DNA from 2 places in the Bacillus sp. JJ1609 genome. Region 1 is predicted to be linked to the other one. Evidence: a T-box and tRNA genes for the amino acid it is inferred to sense, from the RefSeq annotation. Region 1 holds a T-box; the other holds one or more tRNA genes.

The links. The T-box of region 1 lies ahead of V7654_RS20915 (valine--tRNA ligase). A T-box ahead of a tRNA ligase gene usually reads a tRNA of that ligase, here a tRNA-Val.
Region 2: it has a tRNA-Val gene. The T-box ahead of V7654_RS20915 (valine--tRNA ligase) is inferred to sense a tRNA for this amino acid. The anticodon was not compared.

Annotation. Positions count from the first base shown of each region.
Region 1 covers NZ_JBALSS010000033.1:14,828-20,185, reverse strand. The annotation lists gene V7654_RS20915 (valine--tRNA ligase) at 12-2,651, opposite strand; T-box leader at 2,696-2,945, opposite strand; gene ysxE (spore coat protein YsxE) at 3,338-4,387, opposite strand; gene spoVID (stage VI sporulation protein D) at 4,590-5,358, opposite strand, start outside.
Region 2 covers NZ_JBALSS010000027.1:4,350-9,707, forward strand. The annotation lists gene V7654_RS19045 (TRAP transporter permease) at 1-1,421, shown strand, start outside; gene V7654_RS19050 (hypothetical protein) at 1,496-1,717, opposite strand; gene V7654_RS19055 (NUDIX hydrolase) at 1,849-2,466, shown strand; gene V7654_RS19060 (DinB family protein) at 2,480-2,965, shown strand; tRNA gene V7654_RS19065 (tRNA-Val) at 3,124-3,196, shown strand; TPP riboswitch at 3,437-3,545, shown strand; gene V7654_RS19070 (ABC transporter substrate-binding protein) at 3,665-4,657, shown strand; gene V7654_RS19075 (thiamine-binding protein) at 4,672-4,962, shown strand; gene V7654_RS19080 (ABC transporter permease) at 4,962-5,358, shown strand, end outside.

The DNA of each region.
Region 1 (5,358 bases):
CTTATTAAAGGTTATCCTCTTAGCTCATTGATGCGAGCTTCAATCGCAGCACGTTTTTCAACGTAATCCTTTTCTTTAGCGCGTTCTTCTTCAATGACCTTTTCAGGAGCTTTTTTTACAAAGCCTTCATTAGCAAGCTTTTTCTGGACACGTTCTACTTCTTGATCCAGCTTCTCTTTTTCTTTTTGAAGACGAGCGATTTCTTCATCGATGTTGATCAGTCCCTCAAGCGGCATGATGATTTCCAGCCCTGTTACTACTGCTGTCATCGCCTTTTCTGGGGCATCAACTTCTAGTCCGATCTGAAGATTTTCCGGATTACAGAAGCGAACAATATAACCGCGGTTGCCTTCAAGCGTTTTAAGAATCTTTTCATCTTTCGCTTTCAAGAACATATCAACCTTTTTGCTCAGCGGTGTGTTCACCTCTGAGCGGATGTTCCTTACAGCCCTGATTACTTCAACGAGCAATTTCATATCATCAGCAGCTTCGCTATCGGTTAATGCTGGAACAACCTGTGGCCAGCTTGCTGTTGTAATCGACTCGCCCTGGTGAGGAAGGTTCTGCCATATTTCCTCGGTAATAAACGGCATGAATGGGTGGAGCAGACGCATTGTGTTATCGAGAACATATGCAAGGATTGATCTAGTCGTTTTCTTAGCAGCTTCATCTTCTCCATATAAAGGAAGCTTAGCCATTTCGATGTACCAGTCACAGAAGTCATCCCAGATGAAGTTGTAAAGCGCTCTTCCTACTTCACCAAATTCATAGCGGTCAGACAGTCTTGTCACAGTTTCGATTGTTTCATTCAGCCTTGTTAAAATCCACTTATCAGCTACAGATTTTTCGCCGCTCAAATCGATTTCTTCATATTTAAGTCCGTTCATATTCATTAATGCGAAGCGGGATGCATTCCAAATCTTGTTGGCAAAGTTCCACGTTGCCTCTACCTTCTCTGTACTGTAGCGAAGGTCCTGACCAGGAGCGCTTCCTGTTGTCAGGAAATAGCGTAGGGAGTCAGCGCCATATTGATCGATGACATCCATCGGATCAATACCATTACCCAGTGATTTACTCATTTTACGGCCATCCTCGGCACGAACGAGTCCGTGAATCAGTACATCCTTGAATGGATGCTTGCCAGTGAACTCAAGTCCCTGGAAAATCATTCTGGATACCCAGAATGCAATAATATCATAGCCTGTAACCAGAGCAGCTGTCGGGTAATAGCGCTTGTAATCAGCGGCTTCCTCATTAGGCCATCCCATTGTTGAGAAAGGCCATAGAGCTGAACTGAACCATGTATCAAGTACATCATTGTCCTGATTCCAATTTTCGATATCCGCAGGCGGCTCGTGATCCACGTAAACTTCACCAGTTTCCTTATGGTACCAGGCCGGGATGCGGTGGCCCCACCATAGCTGACGGGAAATACACCAGTCACGGATATTTTCCATCCAGCGTAGATAAGTGTTTTCGAAACGCTCAGGTACGAAGTTGACTTTATCTTCTTTTTGCTGAAGAGCGATCGCTTCATCAGCAAGAGGCTGCATCTTAACGAACCATTGTGTCGATAAATATGGTTCGACAACTGCGCCGGTACGTTCTGAATGTCCAACTGAGTGCATGTGTTCTTCAATCTTGAATAAAACACCTTGCTCCTGAAGGTCCTTGACGATTTGCTTGCGGCATTCAAAACGGTCCATGCCCTGATATTTATCGGCATTGTGATTCATGCTTCCGTCTTCATTCATGACTAGGACTCTCTCAAGATGGTGGCGGTTGCCGATTTCAAAGTCGTTAGGATCGTGTGCTGGAGTAATTTTTACAGCTCCAGAACCAAACTCCATATCAACGTAATCGTCACCAACAATCGGAATCTCACGGCCAACGATCGGAAGGATTACCGACTTGCCGATCAAATGCTTATAGCGGTCATCTTCTGGGTGTACAGCTACCGCAGTATCACCAAGCATCGTTTCCGGTCTTGTAGTCGCGACTTCAATGTGACCAGAACCATCAGCAAGAGGATATTTCATATGATAGAATGCACCTTGTACATCCTTGTGAATAACTTCAATATCAGAAAGAGCTGTTTTTGCTGCTGGATCCCAGTTAATGATGTATTCACCACGATAGATAAGACCCTTGCGGTACAGGGAAACAAATACTTCTTTTACGGCATCTGACAGTCCCTTATCCAATGTGAAACGCTCACGGCTGTAATCAAGACCAAGACCAAGCTTTGCCCATTGCTGGCGGATATGCTGAGCATATTCATCTTTCCACTTCCACGCTTCCTCCAAGAACTTCTCGCGTCCTAAATCATAGCGGCTGATTCCTTGGCTGCGAAGCTTTTCATCCACCTTCGCCTGCGTTGCGATTCCAGCATGGTCCATTCCTGGCAGCCAGAGAACATCGTAGCCCTGCATCCTCTTCATGCGAGTTAAGATGTCCTGGAGAGCTGTATCCCAGGCATGCCCCAGGTGAAGCTTTCCTGTCACGTTTGGCGGTGGGATAACAATCGTATATGGCTGCTTTTGTGCATCATCTTTAGCTTCGAAAAACTTGCCCTTGATCCACCATTCATAACGGCCCTGTTCAATCGCGGACGGATCGTATTTAGTAGGCATTGATAAATTCTCTTCCATCATGATTCCTCCTAAAAAATAAAATAAAAAAACTCCAATCGCCGTAAAAGGACGAATGGAGTTTGTTCGCGGTACCACCTTTTTTTCCAACAAGGGAAAAAAATTATTCCAACATGCTGGCTCTTGAGGAAATAACGGCTCTTCACCGTCGCCTGTTAAAAGGAATGCTCATTCCGTTAGCAGGAGAAGCTCTAGGGCGACCTTCCATTGATTCAGCTTAGAAAACCTCGCAGCTAATGGTTTTCCTCTCTTAAAGCTAAATGATAATGTACTCTTCCCTGTCAATGCTATTCACTTTATTGTGTTTTTGTATATTAGTTATACTACCCAAAAAAGGGGAATGACGTCAATCATCATTTCCTATTTTTTTATATTTTATACTTTTTGCATCTTGCTGTTCCATTTATTAGCACAATTTAGGCAAACTGCTCATAGAATAAAAAAGGAATATCTGTCGGTTTGGAGGAATGGAGATGAAGAGACGAAGGTATAATCCATATACACTCCCGAGGTGGGCCAGAACGGCTCGAGGCATCTGTGCTCAATTAATCTTTCCTTTTTGCATTTTCCAAGGATTACGGACGCTATTTTTCCCAACGACTTTTGATGTACTGCTGTTATCAATCTTTATTATGATCGCTCTGGCGATAAAATTTGAAATCTTTTAAGGAGCCTCAGGGCATATTTTAGCTCTGGGCTCCTTCTTGTTGTGCTTGCTTTGCTTGCTGTTTCTGTTTTTCTATTTCATCTATTTTCGTTACAACATATCCAGTATTGCTTAAAAGCCAATATTGCTTCTGCAATCTTTGGACAAACTTCCTTTCATCCAGCTCAGTCTTTCGCTGATGATAAGTTTCCGCTACACGGATGATCCCAGCCGGGAATGCCAGATAGCTCATAAATAACTGCATCTCATCCTCTCTGAAAGGGAAATATTTCAGGTAAGCGTAAATCCAATCAATAGAATCATCAGAACGTTTGGGCAATGTTTTTAACGACCTAGATACAAATGGGAGCAGGTCTTGAATTGGCGAACCTTGCCTTGCGTTCTCAAAATTAATGAAATAACCATAACCTCTTTCATCGAACAAAAAATGTTCCGTTGAGATTTTTCCATGCAGGATGACGGTCCTCGTCTTTTTTTGATCCTTTGTTTTTTCATGCCAGCTCTCAAGCTTTTGTTTGGCAAACTGGATTGCCTGGTTGATTTGGCTGTAATACAGGCAGAAGGCTAATTCAAAAGGGGACATATATACTCTATTTTCACAGCTCTCAATAAATCCATTTATAAATTCCTCTTCTTTTTCCCATTCCTTCAAGGTTTGTTCATAGTGTTCCTTTTTCAGCTCGTGACTGATTTCAAGCTCCTTTGCTGACAAAGTATGCATCCTCGCCAATTCCCTGAACAGCTGCATTTGCCTTTCTGATTGATGATTCTCCTTTATTTCATTCGGAATCCACGGCATCAGATAGTAAAGTGATTTATTATGCAAAATGGCATACCTGCCATCATTCGCAGGATATACAGGAACAATCCTGTTAAAGCCTTTTTGGTAAAGTGTTTGAATATGCTTAATAAAATCCGTGCCTTCATATGGATGGATTTTTTTTAAAGCAAATGTGCCCGTTCTTGTATAAATCTTTTTAATTTTGCCAAAATCCTCAGCAAAGTATGGCTCAACCGGATATTGCTTTAATACCTCTGCTTCTTCCTTTAAAAAATTGCGATCATCCATTGGATCTCGCCCACTTTCTTAACTTCATGGAAATATGCTTGAAAATAGATTTGAGCAGGTGTCAGACACACCTGCCCACTAAAAAGCTGAAGCAACCCTGGCCAGCACCCAAACCAGCCCTGACAACTAGCTTTTCGGACAAGGCGTTGCTTCTAATTTTTGTTTTTGCTGAACTTGCTAAGAGTGTTGTTTTGAGCCTTGATTATTGATGGTGCACAGCTACTCCAGGTACATATAAAACCTGGCCTTCTTTGACTTCATGGTCAATGCTCAAATGGTTCACTCGCAAAAGCTGCTGTACTGGCACATCATAGCGCTCAGAAATAGATTGGAGCGAGTCGCCTTGCTGCACGATACAGACTCTTATTTTAGCAACCTCCGCTTCTTCTTCTTTTCTTGCTAAAAACTCTGCGATCGAAATACCTTTTTTCATATTTGGCTTTTTCTTTTTCATAACCGGGGAAGATGAGCTTTCTTCCTCAGCCTCCTGGACTTCAGCAGGTTTGTTCTCCTCCACCTCCGGCTCCTCGATTTCGACTTCCGTTTCCTGTTCAGCCTCAACCTCGGTTTCTTCAGCTGGTACATTCTCATTCCTGAAATCGCTATATGAATATTCAGGAACGGCCTGTAAATGACGCTGTTCCTGCAATACAGGCTCCTCAGCCTTTTCCTCTGCACCAGTTTTTCTCGCTTCCGCCCGGAACGGTGCATACAATTCCTCTTCGAATGTATTTTCCTCGTCCTGATTCAGAGCTTCGTTCTGCTGGACAAATGAATATGCTGGTGCTTCTGGAAAATCGAATTCTGCGGCATCTTCTTCACTTTGGTTTTCGGCTGTAGCTTCTTCTGTTTGCTCTTCTCGGAAGCTGAATTCGAGCTCCTCAGCTTCATATGCAGCTTCCTCGGTTTCTTCGGTTTCGTGCTGCTGTTCACCGTATAGGCCTGTAATAGCCAGATCAGCATTCAGCTTC
Region 2 (5,358 bases), on a different contig from region 1:
TTCAATCAATGTTTTACACTACTGAAGGTATTCTGGGAACCCCACTAGGTGTTTCTGCTACATTTATTTTCTTATTCTTGTTATTTGGTTCTTTTCTTGAAAAAACAGGAGTAGGGCAATATTTTAATGACCTTGCAATCTTTATTGCTGGAAAAAGAATTGGCGGACCTGCCAAGGTTGCAATTTTCTCAAGTGCTTTGCAAGGGACAATAAGCGGAAGTTCGGTAGCGAATGTTGTTCAATCAGGGGCTTTTACAATTCCGATGATGAAAAAGCTTGGGTATGGAAAAGAATTCTCTGGAGCAGTTGAAGCATCAGCATCAACAGGCGGCCAGTTAATGCCTCCAGTCATGGGCGCAGCAGCCTTCTTAATGGTTGAATTCATCGGAGGCGGAATCAGTTACTGGGATATCGCAAAAGCTGCAGCTATCCCAGCGGTGCTGTATTTTACAGGAATATGGATCATGACTCATTTTGAAGCAAAAAGGGTAGGTCTTCGCGGCTTAAAGGATGAAGAAATTCCCGGGCGAAAAGAAATACTTTCGAAAATCTATTTGCTAGTACCGATATTAGTTATCATGATTCTAATGTTAACCGGTATGAGTGTTATGAGATCGGCACTATGGAGCATCCTGATCACTGTAGTGGTAAGTGCAATCAAAAAAGAAACACGAATAGGTATAAGAGGAATTATCGAAGCACTGGTAGATGGCGCCCGAACTGCACTTGGTGTTGCAGCGGCAACTGCAGCAGCTGGTATAATCGTTGGTGTAGTAACAAAGACAGGCCTGGGCCTAAAGCTTGCAAACGGTATTTTGGATCTTGCTGGCGGCCTTTTAATTCCAACCCTGATTTTCACTATGATAGCATCACTAATACTTGGAATGGGTTCACCTACAACAGCAAACTATGTCATCACTTCGACAATTGCTGCTCCGGCCATCATCCTGCTGGGTGTACCGGATTTATCTGCACACTTGTTTGTTTTCTATTTCGGGATTATCGCTGATATTACCCCTCCGGTCGCGCTTGCTGCATTCGCCGCAGCTGGTGTGTCAGGTGGGGAACCGTTAAAGACTGGTGTAATCTCATCCAAATTGGCAATAGCAGCCTTTATCATTCCATACATTTTTGTTCTTTCACCAGAAATGCTGATGATTGATACCACATGGTATTACTTGATTTGGGTTGTGTTTACCGCCTTGGCGGGAATGATGTTAATCGGAGCTGGAGTTATAGGATATTGGATTCGGAGTTTGTTCTGGTATGAAAGAGTTATTGCACTCATTGGCGGCTTGCTGCTGATCTATCCTGAGAAAATTTCGGATATCATCGGCCTTGGTTCTTTTGTGCTTATCATCGCATTACAATATTTGATAAAACGAGAAGACAAGGTTCATCCAAAGACCGCAAGTTATTGATATTGTGAAGAACACTCACCAAAAGCATAGCAAGTTAAAAATCGTAAGGAGTCCTCGCATTGGGGGCTTCTTTTTTAGCTTGTTTTTCTGAACCTTTGTTTTTCCGGCATTACAGAAAGAACATTTTCAAACTTGAAAAGGCGGTTATCATTGCGAAGGAAACAAAACGCTTTGAAATAGCTTCCATGCAGTTCTTTCACAATGATTTTACGATGCGTAATTTCGTTGTTCGCCGCCAGGTATATCATTTCAACTGGCTGATTGTCACTAAGTGACTTTGTAAGCAGACGATTCATGTTTTCACCCCTTAGTATTTATATTTACATTATACCCGAACATTCGTTCTTTATTCAATAAAATAGGAACTAATGTTCGTTTTATTTTCAGGGAAAAATGGTATAATTTTTATAAAATGGAGGTATGGATTATGGAAACTGAATTGCTGAGAATATTTGATGAGCAAGGTAAGGAAATAGGCACTGCACCAAGGTCTATAGTACATATAGAAGGACATTGGCATGAGACCTTTCACTGCTGGTTTACTGAGAGGATAGCTGGAGAGGACATTATTTATTTCCAAATCCGTAGTTCTGTTAAAAAGGATTATCCAAATCTATTGGATATCACTGCTGCTGGCCATCTTTTAGCAAATGAAGATGCTTTTGATGGTTTAAGAGAGGTTAAGGAAGAGCTGGGAATAGACATTGAAATGGAAGAATTATTTTCCGTGGGTACAATCAAGGCTTCACTCGTTAGTTCAAATTTTATCGATAAAGAAATGTGCCATGTGTATGTGTATAACAAACATGTCCCTTACGAGAAATACAGCCTGCAAAAAGAGGAAGTCTCAGGAATAATAAGGACCAGTCTGGATCTTTTTGAAAAGCTCTGGTTTGGAGAAGTGATGGAATTGGAGGCAGAGGGTTTTACACTAAACCGCGATGGACAAAAGCAGCCTCTGGTATTGAAGGTAGTAAAAGATCAATTTGTCCCGCATGAGGATGAATATATTAATAGTGTAATCAAAGCAATAAGGGAGATTTAGAGGGGGATGCTGAATGAAAATGATGTTTCACTACAATTGGGCAGTCCGGGATGATTGGTATAAGTGGTGTGAAGGAGTTAATGAGGAAGAGCTGCACGCTTCCCGGACAGGAGGAGTGGGAGGTATATTACAGACCCTTTTTCATATTATTGACGTGGAATGGAGCTGGATTCGCTTGCTTCAGGGAAAAGATGATTTCCAGGAGAACTTTGAGCTTTATAATACCTTGGATAAGGTGAAGGGATTGGATGCCAAATTTAAAGCCGAGGTAAAAGAGTTCGTTCTTGCCTGGAATGATGAGATGGAAAACCGAATCTTACAGCTTCCACAGTCAGATGGCAGCAGCGTTACCTTCACCTGGGGTGAGATTATGAGACATACTCTTGCACATGAAATACACCACATCGGGCAAATTTCAGTATGGGCAAGGGAGATTGGGAAGCAGCCAGTGACAGCGAACTTCATCGGGCGCGGCCTTTTTAAGAATGAAAAAGTTTAGTTCGGTTTTTTATCGACTAAAATCAGCTGGAACCGTCATCGAGCTTTATGAGAAACGATAATCGTACTATATGTCTGATTTGGAAAATTATATTGACATTAGAATCATAACATTATATATTAATAAATGTCCTCGCTAATAAGGACAAACAGAATAACGATTCCTTAGCTCAGCTGGGAGAGCGCTACCTTGACAGGGTAGAGGTCGCTGGTTCGAACCCAGTAGGAATCATACTTTTATGAGAAGCGTGAATTCCTCGAAATGGGATTCACGCTTTTTTTTACATAGGAATTTTCATCTATTCTGAAATGTGGGAAGCAGATAATTGGCTATTCAATCCCTTCAAATTTTGGGTTGATTTTTAAAATACTATCTTGGTTGAGGAATTCTTGTGGAATTCTAAATAAGCTATTTTTATTTTCCTAGACGAATCAAAAAACTTTATATATAGTAGAATTGACAATTGGAGAATTGGAAATGTAGGGGAGCCGGTGGTGCCGGCTGAGAAAGTGTCCAAAGATGCTGACCCTTTTAACCTGATCTGGTTAGTACCAGCGTAGGGAACATCTTCTGATAGACGTTTTTTCGTTTATTATGGATTTTTTCATGCGCTTGGGATTCCCCGAGCGCATTTTTCTGTTTCATTAAAGCCTTCTTTTCCAACTTCATTGTCAAGTAAAAACGGGAAGAGGGAGAATCGTGAAGAAGCTATTAATTTTGTTTTCTGGGTTTTTATTAATCTGGAGTCTTGCCGGCTGTTCATCGAGTGAACCGACAGCCAAGGAAAAGGGCTCACTGAAAAAGGTATCCATTGTGCTTGACTGGACTCCAAATACGAATCATACAGGAATCTACGTAGCAAAGGAAAAAGGATACTTCAAAAAGCATGGATTGGATGTAGATATTCTTTTACCTGGTGAAGCGGGAGCTGACCAGCTGGTTGCATCAGGGAAGGCTGAGTTTGGTGTAAGTTATCAGGAGGGGATTACCCAGGCAAGGATACAGGGAATTCCTCTAGTATCGCTGGCAGCTGTTATTCAGCATAACACTTCAGGCTTTGCTTCTCCGAAAGCCAAAAACATAGTTTCACCAAAGGACTTTGCTGGCAAAACGTATGGAGGCTGGGGTTCACCCATTGAAAAAGAAGTGATCAACTCGATAATGAAACAGGAAAATGCTGATATAGAAAAAGTGAAAATTGTTAATATGGGCGATTCAGACTTTTTCACAGCGGTAAAAAGGGATATTGATTTTGCCTGGATTTATTATGGGTGGACAGGTGTAGAAGCAGAGCTAAGAAATGAACCAATCAATATGGTGTATTTAACAGATTACTCGAAGAAGCTTGATTATTATACACCGGTCATCAGCACAAATGAAAAGATGATTGAGAATGACCCGAAAACCATTAAGGCATTCATGGCAGCGCTCACTGAAGGATATCAATTCGCGATTGATCATCCATCTGAAAGTGCTGATATCCTGATCAAGGCCGTACCTGATCTGGACGAAGATCTGGTTAAGAAAAGCCAGGAATGGCTATCTCCAAAGTATCAAGATGATGCTGATCACTGGGGTGAACAAAAGCTGGAGGTTTGGAAGAATTACAGTGAATGGATGTTTGAAAATGGTCTTCTGGAAAAGGAATTGGATGCTGAAAAAGCCTATACAAATGAGTTTTTACCAGAATAGGGAGGAAATGAACAATGGCGAATGCACTTGTAAGTGTACAAATTATCCCAAAGGCTTCTTCAACAGAGGAAGTTATTCGTTTAGTAGATGAGGCAATTAGTATTATTGATCAACCTGGAGTGATATATGAAGTCCATCCTCTGGAAACGACAATGGAAGGTGAGCTTGAAACACTGTTGTCGGTGATTGCGGAGATGAATAAAAAAATGGTGGGATTAGGCTCACCTAATGTGATCTCACAGGTGAAAATCCTGTATCAGCCAACTGGAATTACAATGAATACACTGACGGAGAAGTACCGCTAATGAAATCAATCTGGAATAAGGGTTGGAGACCATTTTTGGTTCTCCTCCTTTTCTTCTTGTTTTGGGAAGGGATTACCCGATTTAACAGCATCCCTGAATGGCTATTACCCGCCCCCTCGGTCATAGTTGAAGAAGCCATGGCGAGTTATTCATTATTTTTACCCGATATCGCGGCAACATTGCAATTGTCAATCGCCGGGCTTTTGCTCGGGTCAGTGATTGGTTTCCTGATTGCGGTAATGCTGCACTTAGTTCCTTCGTTGCGGAACGCAATTTACCCCTTATTAATATTATCGCAGAATGTACCAATAATCGTATTGGCTCCATTATTAGTGATTTGGTTTGGATTTGGTTTTATGCCGAAATTGATTATCATTATTTTAGTTTGTTTTTTCC